2 regions of the Microbacterium martis genome follow, and region 2 is predicted to be linked to the other one. Evidence: predicted binding sites of a transcription regulator. Region 2 holds the regulator's gene; the other holds the start of a gene.

Region 1 (5,225 bases), 1.0 Mb from region 2:
GCCGCGCCTGGTCGGGATGCGTCCCCGAGGTGGGTCGCTGAGCGTGTCGAAGCGTCGGATGGCGACGTGTCCCCGAGGTGGGTCGCTGAGCCTGTCGAAGCGTCGGATGGCGACGTGTCCCCGAGGTGGGTCGCTGAGCGTGTCGAAGCGTCGGATGGCCCTTCGACAAGCTCAGGGACCCAGGGGAGTGGGCGCCCTTCGACAAGCTCAGGGACCCAGGGGAGTGCGGGCCCTTCGACAAGCTCGGGGACCCAGGGGAGTGCGGGCCCTTCGACAAGCTCAGGGACCCAAGGCGCCACGCCCCGTCGCGGCCGCGGACTCGTCGTGGCCGCAGCATCCGCCCTTCTCTTCGCCGTCGGTCTCGGCGCCGGCTGGGTGTTCTTCGCGTCGCGGCCGGACGCGATCCCGCTGAGCGACGACCAGCAGCAGCGTCGCGATGAGCTGTATGCGAGCGATGACTACGACGCCGGCTCGGTGCGCGCCGTCGGGCAGGACGACGACGCGCTGGTGTGGTTCGGCACCAAAGACGACGGCGCGGTGTCGTGCGCCGTCATCGACGTCGGCTCCGCGTCGTCGGAGTCGTGTCGCGATTCCGACGGAGACGACCCCTTCGTCCTCTCCGCCTCGGTGCTGCTTCCCGAACCCGCCGAGGCGGCGGCCGTCTCGGGCACGAGCGTCAATGCCTTCGTGATGCTGTCGACGACCGGGGAGCCCATGGTGGCGATCCAGCGCTGGACGGCCCAGTCGGCCTCGCTCTCCGCCTTCCGCGACGAGGATCGCGCCCGCGCACAGGAGCTGTTCGACGAGGGATACGAGCTGGGTCTCTCGATCGTCGGATACTTCGGCGACGCACCGGTCTGGATCGCCGACCGCGCAACCGGCGCGGTCGTCGAGACGTGTCTGATCGTCGATGCGGCCGGGCGGGAGCAGTGCGGCGTGGCGGAGGATGTGCGCGAGGACGGGATGTCGATCGCGGTCGCCGATTCGCTCGGGTCGGTTCCGGACTCCTGGGTGATCACGGTCGACTACACTGCCGACCGATCTCCGTATCTCACGATCGTGGGCGACGCCGACGTCTCGACCGTCCGCGTGCGAGACGGCGAGCGGATGGAGCTCGGCGGCGAGCACGGCGACCCCATCGAGGTCACGATCCCGAGCGAGCCCGCGGGATAGAGGATGCGTCAGGCCGCGGCGACGCGATCGGCGAGGATCGCCCGCCGCTGGTCGCCGATGCGGGCGAGGATCAGCGTCGCCTCCTGATCGCCGGCGAGGGCGAGCTTCCGGCGGAGCGCCGCCGGATCGATGTCGACCCCGCGCTTCTTGATCTCCAGGCGACCGATCCCGTTGGCCTTCAGGGCCGCGCTGATCGCCTTGGGGTTCGGCGCCATGGTCTCCCTGACGCGGAACGACTGCACGAACGGGCTGGTCAACGCGGCATCCGACGTCAGATACGCGATGTGCTCATCGAGCATGCCGGCGTCGAGGCTGCGCGCGACGTCGCCGATCAGGCGGGCGCGGATCACCGCTCCGTCGGGCTCGTGCAGGAACGCGCCGAGCGGGCGCACAGCAGCGTCGGCGGCATCAGCCTCGGCCGTGAGCTCGTGAGACCGCTCACCGCGGATCACGAGGGCCGCCCTGCGCACACCTTCGCGGGCCAGCGCCCCGCTCCACAGCACCAGTTCGACGACGCTTCCGTCGGCGCTCACCCACTGGGCCTCGGCGTCGGTCGGCAGCGCGTCGCGGTCGTGTCCCGGACCGAGCTTGATGCCGGACGGCAGGCGCGCGGCGACGTCGAATGCCCAGTCCAGCGAGGGGGAGTAGTCGTCGGCGCCGAGGCGGCGCGTCTCGGAGTGCCCGGCCGTGCGGCGGGCCGGGTCGAGCCACACGGCTCCGGGCACGCCGGTCTCGATGGCTCTCTCGGCGGTGCTGTGGCGCACGACGGCCGAGCTCCCGAACGGGGCGAGGTTGTAGGCGGCGATGGCCGCCGTCACCTCGTCGGCGTCGACGGCGACGACGTCGAGCCCCGCCCCCGCGAAGGCGAGCGCGTCGCCGCCGATCCCGCAGCCGAGGTCGGAGACGTGGGTCATGCCCGCGCTGCGCATCCGCTGCGCGTGGCGGGCCGCGACAGCGAGTCGCGTCGCCTGCTCGAGGCCGGCGCGGGTGAACAGCATCCGCGCCGCGAACGGACCGAATTTCGCCGCGGCCCGCGACCGCAGGTGTGCTTGGCCGACGACCGCCGAGACGAGGGCGGGGGAGTGTCCGGCCGCGCGAAGCCGGGAGACGACGCGAGCGACCTCGGCCGTGGAGTCGACGGTCCCGATCTCGTCGAGGAGCTCGAGGCCCGCCGGGGTCAGCAGGGCCTGCAGCTCGGACATCTCCACCCGCCCAGCCTAGCGACCGGCGTCGGTCCTTCTCGGATGCTCGATTGGCACTCGCATTGCGGGAGTGCCAGCCGAACGCCTAGACTGGATTAGCACTCTCGGGTTGAGAGTGCGAACAAGTCTTTCGTGTCAGCGTCAAGAAAGAAGAGGTAGACCGTGTCGGTTTCCATCAAGCCGCTCGAGGACCGCATCGTCATCAAGCAGGTCGAGGCCGAGCAGACCACCGCGAGTGGCCTGGTCATCCCCGACACCGCCAAGGAGAAGCCCCAGGAGGGCGAGGTCGTGGCGGTCGGCCCCGGTCGCATCGACGACAACGGCAACCGTGTTCCGCTCGACGTCGCCGTCGGCGACCGCGTGCTGTACAGCAAGTACGGCGGCACCGAGGTGAAGTTCGGCGCCGACGAGTTCCTCGTCCTGTCGGCCCGCGACGTCCTGGCGGTCGTCGTCCGCTGAGAAGCCGAGACAGGTCGCTGACCCCCTCGAGGGAGAGCGACCGACGTCGATCGAGAAGGGCCCGGATGCTTCGGCATCCGGGCCCTTCCGCCGTCCGGCGCTGCGCGGCATAGGGTTGAGCGGTGCCCCTCGAGACGCCGACCCGTGCCACTCGGACCGCCGGCGTCGCGTACGCCGCGGCCGCCTACCTGCTCTGGGGCGTGCTGCCGCTGTACTTCCTCCTGGTCGCACCGACGAGTCCCTGGGAGGTCGTCGCCTGGCGCGTCATCCTGTCGCTCGTCTTCTGCGTGATCCTGCTGGCGGCGACCCGCGGGTGGCGGGCGCTGGGCGCGATCGTGCGACAGCCGCGGCTGCTGGTGCTGACCGCCCTCGCCGGCCTCCTGATCTACGTCAACTGGCAGGTGTTCGTGATCGGCGCCCTGACCGGGCACGTCGTGGAGACCAGTCTCGGCTACTTCATCAACCCGATCACCACCGTGCTGCTCGGCGTCTTCGTGCTGCGCGAGCGCATCCGCCGACTGCAGTGGGTGGCGATCGGCGTGGCGGCGATCGCGGTCGTCGTGATCGTCGTGGCCTACGGCGCCTTCCCGTGGATCGCCCTGACTCTGACCGCCTCCTTCGGGGTCTACGGGCTGATCAAGAAGAAGATCGGCCCGGCGGTCGACGCCGTCAGCGGATTGACGCTGGAGTCCTTCTGGCTCATCCCGATCGCGGTCCTGCAGCTCGCCCTGGTCGCGCTCACCCCCGCCGGCATCACGTTCGGGACGAACGGGCCGGCGCATGCCGTCGTCCTGTCGCTCGCCGGCGTCGTGACCGCCGTGCCGCTGCTCCTCTTCGCCGCGGGCACCCGGCGGGTGGACTTGACCGTCATCGGCATGATCCAGTTCGTCACGCCGGTGATGCAGTTCATCCTCGGCGTCGCCGTCCTCGGCGAGCCGATGCCTGCCGAGCGCTGGGCCGGATTCATCATCGTCTGGGTCGCGATCGTGGTGTTCATCGCCGACCTGCTGCTCGCGGCTCGTCGAGTGCGGAACCCGGTATCGGATCGTTAACGCACCGAGACACTCGCGACCCCTGCACGCGCGCGTCACGTTCTAGTGTTAGAGCACCCGAGCGTGGTCATAATCCACGTTCAGTTACGCAAGGGAGCATCATGAACTCACTGAAGGGCTCGCGCACAGCGAAGGTCTTCGCAGGGATCGCGCTGATCAGCGCATCCGCCATCGTCATCGCGGGCTGCAGCAGCACGCCTTCCGAGGAGCCGTCGGGTGGTGGCGACAAGCCCGCCGCCGACCTCACGCTGAAGCTCGGCTCGCTGCTTCCGCAGACCGGTTCGCTGTCGTTCCTGGGCCCGCCCATGGAGTCGGGTGTGGGCCTCGCCGTCAAGGAGGTCAACGACGCCGCCGCCGGCATCACCATCGACCTCACCGCGGAGGACGAGGGCGACACCGACACCAAGGCCTACGAGACCTCGATCACCAAGCTGCAGGGCGCCGGCGTCACCGCCATCGTCGGTGCAGCGGCCTCGGGCGTCTCCCGCCTGATCCTCGACGGCAACGTCAGCGCCGGCATCCTGCAGATCTCGGCGTCGAACACCGGTCCCGACTTCACCGACTGGGACGACAACGGCCTGTACTTCCGCACTGCTCCCAGCGACCTGCTGCAGGGCGAGGTGCTCGGCAACCTGATCGCCGAGGACGGTCACAAGACGCTCGGCGTCATCTACCAGAACGACGCCTACGGCACCGGTCTCTTCGAGAACATCAAGGCGACGTTCGAGGGCGCCGGCGGCGAGGTCGTCGCGGATGCGTCGTACAACGTCGGCGACGGTCAGTTCGACGCTCAGGTCGAGACCATCAAGGCCGCCAACCCCGATGCCGTCGCGATCGTCTCGTTCGACCAGTTCAAGACCATCGCGCCGCTGCTGGTGAACGCCGGGATCTCGCCCGACAAGTGGTACCTGGTCGACGGCAACCTGTCTGACTACGGCTCCTCGCCCGACACCAACTTCCCCTTCTCGCTCGAGGGCGCGAAGGGCACGAAGCCGGGACCGGCGCTCGAGGACGACTTCACCGACCGCCTCCAGGAGTTCTGGACCGGTGAGGGCAACCCCGAGGTGAACGACTTCACCTACGCAGCCGAGGCGTACGACGCCGTCGTGCTCGTGGCACTGGCCTCGCTCGCGGCCGGCTCCACCGAGGGCGCCGACATCGCGGCGAAGATGGCCGAGGTCTCGGGCGGCAGCGGAGACGGTGAGAAGTGCACCAGCTTCGCCGACTGCGCCAAGATCATCAACGACGGCGGCACGGCCGACTACGACGGCTACTCCGGCGAGGTCACGTTCGACGAGAACGGCGACCCGCAGGGCGCCTCGATCGGCACGTACGAGTA
Region 2 (5,225 bases):
CGGGACTTTCCGAGACGACACGGTGGACTATGCGGCCGTGGGTGCCACCCACGCGCCCGATCTGATGCAGTACCCGCCGGAGCGGAGCGTTCCCGCGGAAGAGTCGTGGCGGATCGGCAGCGGCGTCGAGCGCTTCCAGACGGCGGGGGAGGCACTGCTGTCGTGGACCGCCCAGCGCGCCGCCGGCCTCTCGATCGAAGACGTGCGCCCGGCTCCCGGCCCCGCCTACGCCGGGGTGAGCTTCGACGCCGAGGGCAATCCCATCGCGCCGAGCAAGCGCGACGTCGAGCCGCGGTACGACGCCGAGGGCACGCCGTTCGTCGGCGCCGGCATGACCCTCCACCTGAAGGGACGCATCGGCGGCATGCGCGCCGACGCCGAACTGCGGGTCATCTCGGTCACGGAGGAGACGCGGCGCATCGGCTTCGTGCTCGGGACGGTCGGCGGCTCGGTGGTCAGCGGCGAGGAGTCGTTCGACGTCGAATGGCGCGAAGACAATGACGAGGTGTGGTTCACGGTGCGCGCCTTCGACGCGCCGAACTCCTTCCTCTACCGCCTCGTCCCGGCGCTCGTGAAGCGCCGCCGTCGTGAGCTGTTCGCTCGCTACCTCCGCGCCATCTCGCCGCTGTACGCGACGCCCGTCTGATGCCGACGCCACTCTGATGGCGGGACTACTCCCGCTCGGTGATCCCGCGCCGTCCGACGGGCGCCTACCCGGCGACCTCCCGATCGACACCGCGGTTCCGTTCTCGGCGTATCTGCACGTGCCCTTCTGCCGCGTGCGATGCGGCTACTGCGACTTCAACACCTACACGTCGAGCGAACTCCGCGGAGCGACGCAGGACGCCTACGCCGACACCCTCGTCGGAGAGATCGCGCTCGCCCATCGGGTGCTGTCCGAGGCGGGAGCGCTGCGCCCGATGGACACGGTGTTCTTCGGCGGCGGAACGCCGACGTTGCTGCCGGCAGGCGATCTGGGGCGGATGCTCGACGCCGCGGCATCCGGCTTCGGATTGGTCGACGGCGCCGAGGTGACGGTCGAGGCCAACCCCGACACGGTCACCCCCGAGGTCGCCCGCACGCTCGCCGCAGCCGGCGTGAACCGCCTGTCGATCGGCATGCAGTCGGCCGTGCCGCACGTGCTGGCCGCCCTCGACCGCACGCATCGCCCCGACAACGTGCGAACGGCGGTCGCCGCGGCGAAGGACGCCGGGCTCGACGTCAGCGTCGATCTGATCTACGGCGCGCCTGGCGAGTCGCTGGGTGACTGGGAGGCGTCGCTCGACGCTGCGCTCGCGCTCGAGTCCGACCACATCTCGGCCTACGCGCTCATCATCGAGGACGGCACGAAGCTCGCCCGTCAGATCCGGCGCGGCGAGGTGCCGACGCCTGACGACGACCTGCAGGCCGACATGTACGAGCTGGCCGACAGCCGTCTCGCGTCCGCGGGATTCGAGTGGTACGAGGTCAGCAACTGGGCCCGCACGACCGCGGACCGCTCGAGGCACAACCTGGCGTACTGGCGGGGGAGCGACTGGTGGGGCTTCGGGCCTGGCGCGCACAGCCACGTCGCCGGGCTGCGCTGGTGGAACGTCAAGCATCCGGCCGCATACGCGCAGCGGCTCGCGGCATCCGAATCGCCCGCCGCCGGCACGGAGCGCCCCGACGAGGAATCGCGGATGCTGGAGCGGATCCTGCTGCAGAGCCGCATCCGCGAGGGCATCGCGATCGACCATCTCCCGTCGGCGAAGAGGACTCGGGTGGCGGGCCTGATCGCGGACGGACTGGTCGATCCCGCAGCCGCGATCCGCGGCCGGATCCAGCTGACACTGCGCGGGCGGCTGCTCGCCGACGCCGTGGTGCGCGAACTGGCCGACTGACTCAGAGCTTCGTCTGCTGCGCGCGGTAGGATTGGCACTCGGGACGTCAGAGTGCCAACGAGCGTCCGGGAGCGAGCGGAAGGGGAAGGCCATGGTCTCAGAGCGAGGGCTCCAGGTCCTCCGAGCGATCGTGCAGGACTACGTCGAGACGCACGAGCCCGTCGGCAGCCGCTCGATCGTCGACCGCTACGCGTTCGGGGTGTCGGCGGCGACGATCCGCAACGACATGGCGCTGCTCGAGGACGAAGAGCTGATCACCGCCCCGCACACCTCATCGGGCCGCGTTCCCACCGACAAGGGATATCGGGTCTTCGTCGACCACCTCGCCCAGCTGCGGCCGCTCAGCGTCGCGCAGCGCACGGCGATCGAGTCGTTCCTCACCGCGCCCGCCGATCTCGACGACCTCATGATCCGCACGGTGCGGGTGCTCACGCAGCTCACCGGACAGGTCGCGCTCGCCCAGTACCCGTCGTTCGCCCGGGCGCATCTGACGCACCTCGAGCTCGTGCCTCTCGCCCCGAACCGCATGCTCATCGTCCTCGTCACCGATGCGGGCGGCGTGTCGCAGCGCGTCACCCCGCTGCCGGTCGACGTCGACGAATCCGACGTCGCGCTGCTCCGCGCGCGGCTGTCGTCACTCATCACCGGTCAGGCGGTCAGCGATGCGGCGGAGCGGCTGCAGAATCTCATCGCCGTCGAGGACCGGCCGCAGGATACCGCACTTCGCACCCTCGCCGCGGTCGTGATCGAAGAGCTCGGCGAGTTCCGGCAGGAGCGGCTCGTGATGGCCGGCGCCGCCACGCTCGCGCGACGGGAGCACGACTTCCGCGGCAGCATCCATCCGCTTCTCGAGGCGATCGAGGAACAGGTCACGCTGCTGCGCCTGATGAGCGAGATGGTCACCGACGAGCATGGTCTCGCGGCGAGCATCGGCACCGAGAACGCGCCGTTCGGGCTCGGTGAGGCGTCGATCGTCGCCAGCAACTACGCCGCCCCGAGCGGCACGGCGCGCGTCGGCGTGATGGGACCCACCCGCATGGACTATCCGAGCAATCTCGCGGCGGCGCGGGCGGTCGCCCGCTACCTGTCGCGGATGCTCGACGAAGACGAGGCCGCCCGCTGACGCGGGGGCCGCACGAGATCACACGCAGAAAGGCGATCGTGGCCGACCACTATGAGATTCTCGGGGTGTCCCGGGACGCATCCACCGATGAGATCAAGAAGGCGTATCGGCGATTGGCGCGCCAGCTGCACCCGGATGTGAACCCGGGCGACGACGCGGCGGAGAAGTTCAAGCTCGTCACCCACGCCTACGACGTGCTGAGCGACGAGGACTCGCGGCGCCGCTACGACATGGGCGGCGGCGAGGGCGGAGCAGGCGGCTTCGGCGGATTCGGCGGCTTCGGCGACATCTTCGAGACGTTCTTCGGCGCCGCTCAGGGCGGTGGCCGCGGCGGACGGCCGCGGTCGCGCCGTGAGCGCGGTCAGGATGCGCTGGTGCGGGTCTCGCTCGATCTGGGCGACGTGGTCTTCGGCGCCCACCGCGACATCGAGGTCGACACGGCCGTGCTGTGCGAGACCTGTCATGGCTCGTGCTGCCAGGAGGGCACCTCGCCGGTGACCTGCGACATCTGCGGGGGCACCGGGCATGTGCAGCGACAGGTGCGCAGCCTGCTCGGCAACGTCGTCACCTCGCAGCCCTGCGGCACCTGCGAGGGCTACGGGACGACCATCCCGTACCCGTGCGGCACCTGCGGCGGGCAAGGACGCGTGCGGTCGCGTCGCACGGTGTCGCTCGACATCCCCGCCGGCGTCGAGACCGGACTCCGCCTGCAGCTGCCCGGCTCCGGCGAGGTCGGCCGGGCCGGCGGTCCGAACGGCGACCTCTACGTCGAGGTGACGGTCAACGCGCACCCGGCGTTCAGCCGCGAGGGCGACGACCTGCTGGCGACTCTCGAAGTCGCCATGACCGACGCCATCCTCGGCACCGAGACCTCGATCCAGGGGCTCGACGGCGAGGTCGAGCTCGAGATCCGCCCCGGTGTGCAGTCGGGCGACGTGCTGACGATCAAGGGGCGCGGCATCACGCCGCTGCGCGGCACCCAGCGCGGTGATCTGCGCGTCGGCGTGCAGGTGGTGACGCCGACCAGGCTCGACTCGGCGCAGCGCGCCCTCATCGAGGACTTCGCGAAGAAGGCCAAGGCGCCGGCTCCGCAGCTGGCGCAGTTCCAGCAGGGGCTGTTCTCGAAGCTCCGCGATCGCTTCCGCGCGCACTGATCGTGGCCCTGCACTTCCTCGTCGAGACGGCGACCGGCGCCGCCGTCGGCGACGTCGTGACGCTGACCGGCGCCGAGGCGAAGCATGCGGCGGTGGTGCGGCGCCTGCGCGTCGGCGAGGCGGTGACCGTCGGAGACGGCGCCGGGGTGTGGCTGACCGGCGCGGCCGAGCAGGTGTCGCCCGGCCGGGTCGACGTGCGCGTGACCGCTCGGGAGGAGACCGCGTCTCCCTCGCCGCGCATCACGCTCGTCCAGGCGCTCGCGAAGGGCGACCGCGACGAGCTCGCCGTGCAGGCGGCCTGCGAACTCGGCGTCGACGAGATCGTCCCGTGGCAGGCGGCGCGCAGCGTCTCCCGCTGGGAGGGACCGAAGGCCGCGAAGGGACGTGAGCGGTGGACCACCATCGTGCGCGAGGCGGCGAAGCAGGCGCACCGCGCGTGGGTGCCGATGGTCGGCGCTCCGGTGACCACGGCGCAGCTCGCCGGGCGGGCCGCCGAGGAGCGGATGCTGCTGCTCGACCCCACGGCATCCGTCCGTCTCTCCGAGCTGCACCCGGACGGACGCGACCTCGTGCTGGTGGTCGGTCCCGAGGGCGGCATCTCCGCCGACGAGCTCGATCGTCTGACGACGGCCGGCGCGGAGCGCGTGCTCCTCGGCGAGACCGTGCTGAGGACGTCGACGGCCGGCCCGGCGGCCATCGCGGTGCTGTCGGTCGCACTCGGCCGCTGGTGACCCTTCGACAGGCTCAGGGACCCATCGACAGGCTCAGGGACCCATCGAAAGGCTCAGGGAACCATCGACAGGCTCAGGGACCCATCGACAGGCTCAGGGACCCATCGACAGGCTCAGGGACCCATCGACAGGCTCAGGGACCCATCGAAAGGCTCAGGGACCCTTCGACAGGCTCAGGGACCTTCGACGGGGCGCGCCCCGACCCGACGTCGGGGCCGTCAGTAGACTGGAGAGCATGACGGAACCCTCGATCTTCACGCGCATCCTGAACGGGGAGATCCCGGCCGAGATCATCGGTGAGACAGATCGCGTGTTCGCCGTGCGCGACATCGCTCCG

What was found. Region 2 encodes HrcA, which represses chaperone genes, less so after heat shock. Its sites were predicted from a motif close to TTNGCACTCGNNNNNNNCGAGTGCNAA; they were not measured.
Region 1: groES (co-chaperone GroES) is a predicted target of HrcA. The motif match lies at 2,426-2,452, and genes of this name have one in related genera.

What each region holds. Positions count from the first base shown of each region.
Region 1 is NZ_JBFOKT010000001.1:381,780-387,004, forward strand. Features, by position in the region: gene AB3M90_RS01895 (flagellar basal body-associated FliL family protein) at 115-1,173, shown strand; gene AB3M90_RS01900 (class I SAM-dependent methyltransferase) at 1,182-2,381, opposite strand; gene groES (co-chaperone GroES) at 2,538-2,834, shown strand; gene rarD (EamA family transporter RarD) at 2,957-3,886, shown strand; gene AB3M90_RS01915 (ABC transporter substrate-binding protein) at 3,988-5,225, shown strand, end outside.
Region 2 is NZ_JBFOKT010000001.1:1,421,865-1,427,089, reverse strand. Features, by position in the region: gene AB3M90_RS06890 (DUF1990 domain-containing protein) at 1-646, shown strand, start outside; gene hemW (radical SAM family heme chaperone HemW) at 663-1,880, shown strand; gene hrcA (heat-inducible transcriptional repressor HrcA) at 1,972-3,003, shown strand; gene dnaJ (molecular chaperone DnaJ) at 3,042-4,157, shown strand; gene AB3M90_RS06870 (16S rRNA (uracil(1498)-N(3))-methyltransferase) at 4,160-4,888, shown strand; gene AB3M90_RS06865 (histidine triad nucleotide-binding protein) at 5,124-5,225, shown strand, end outside.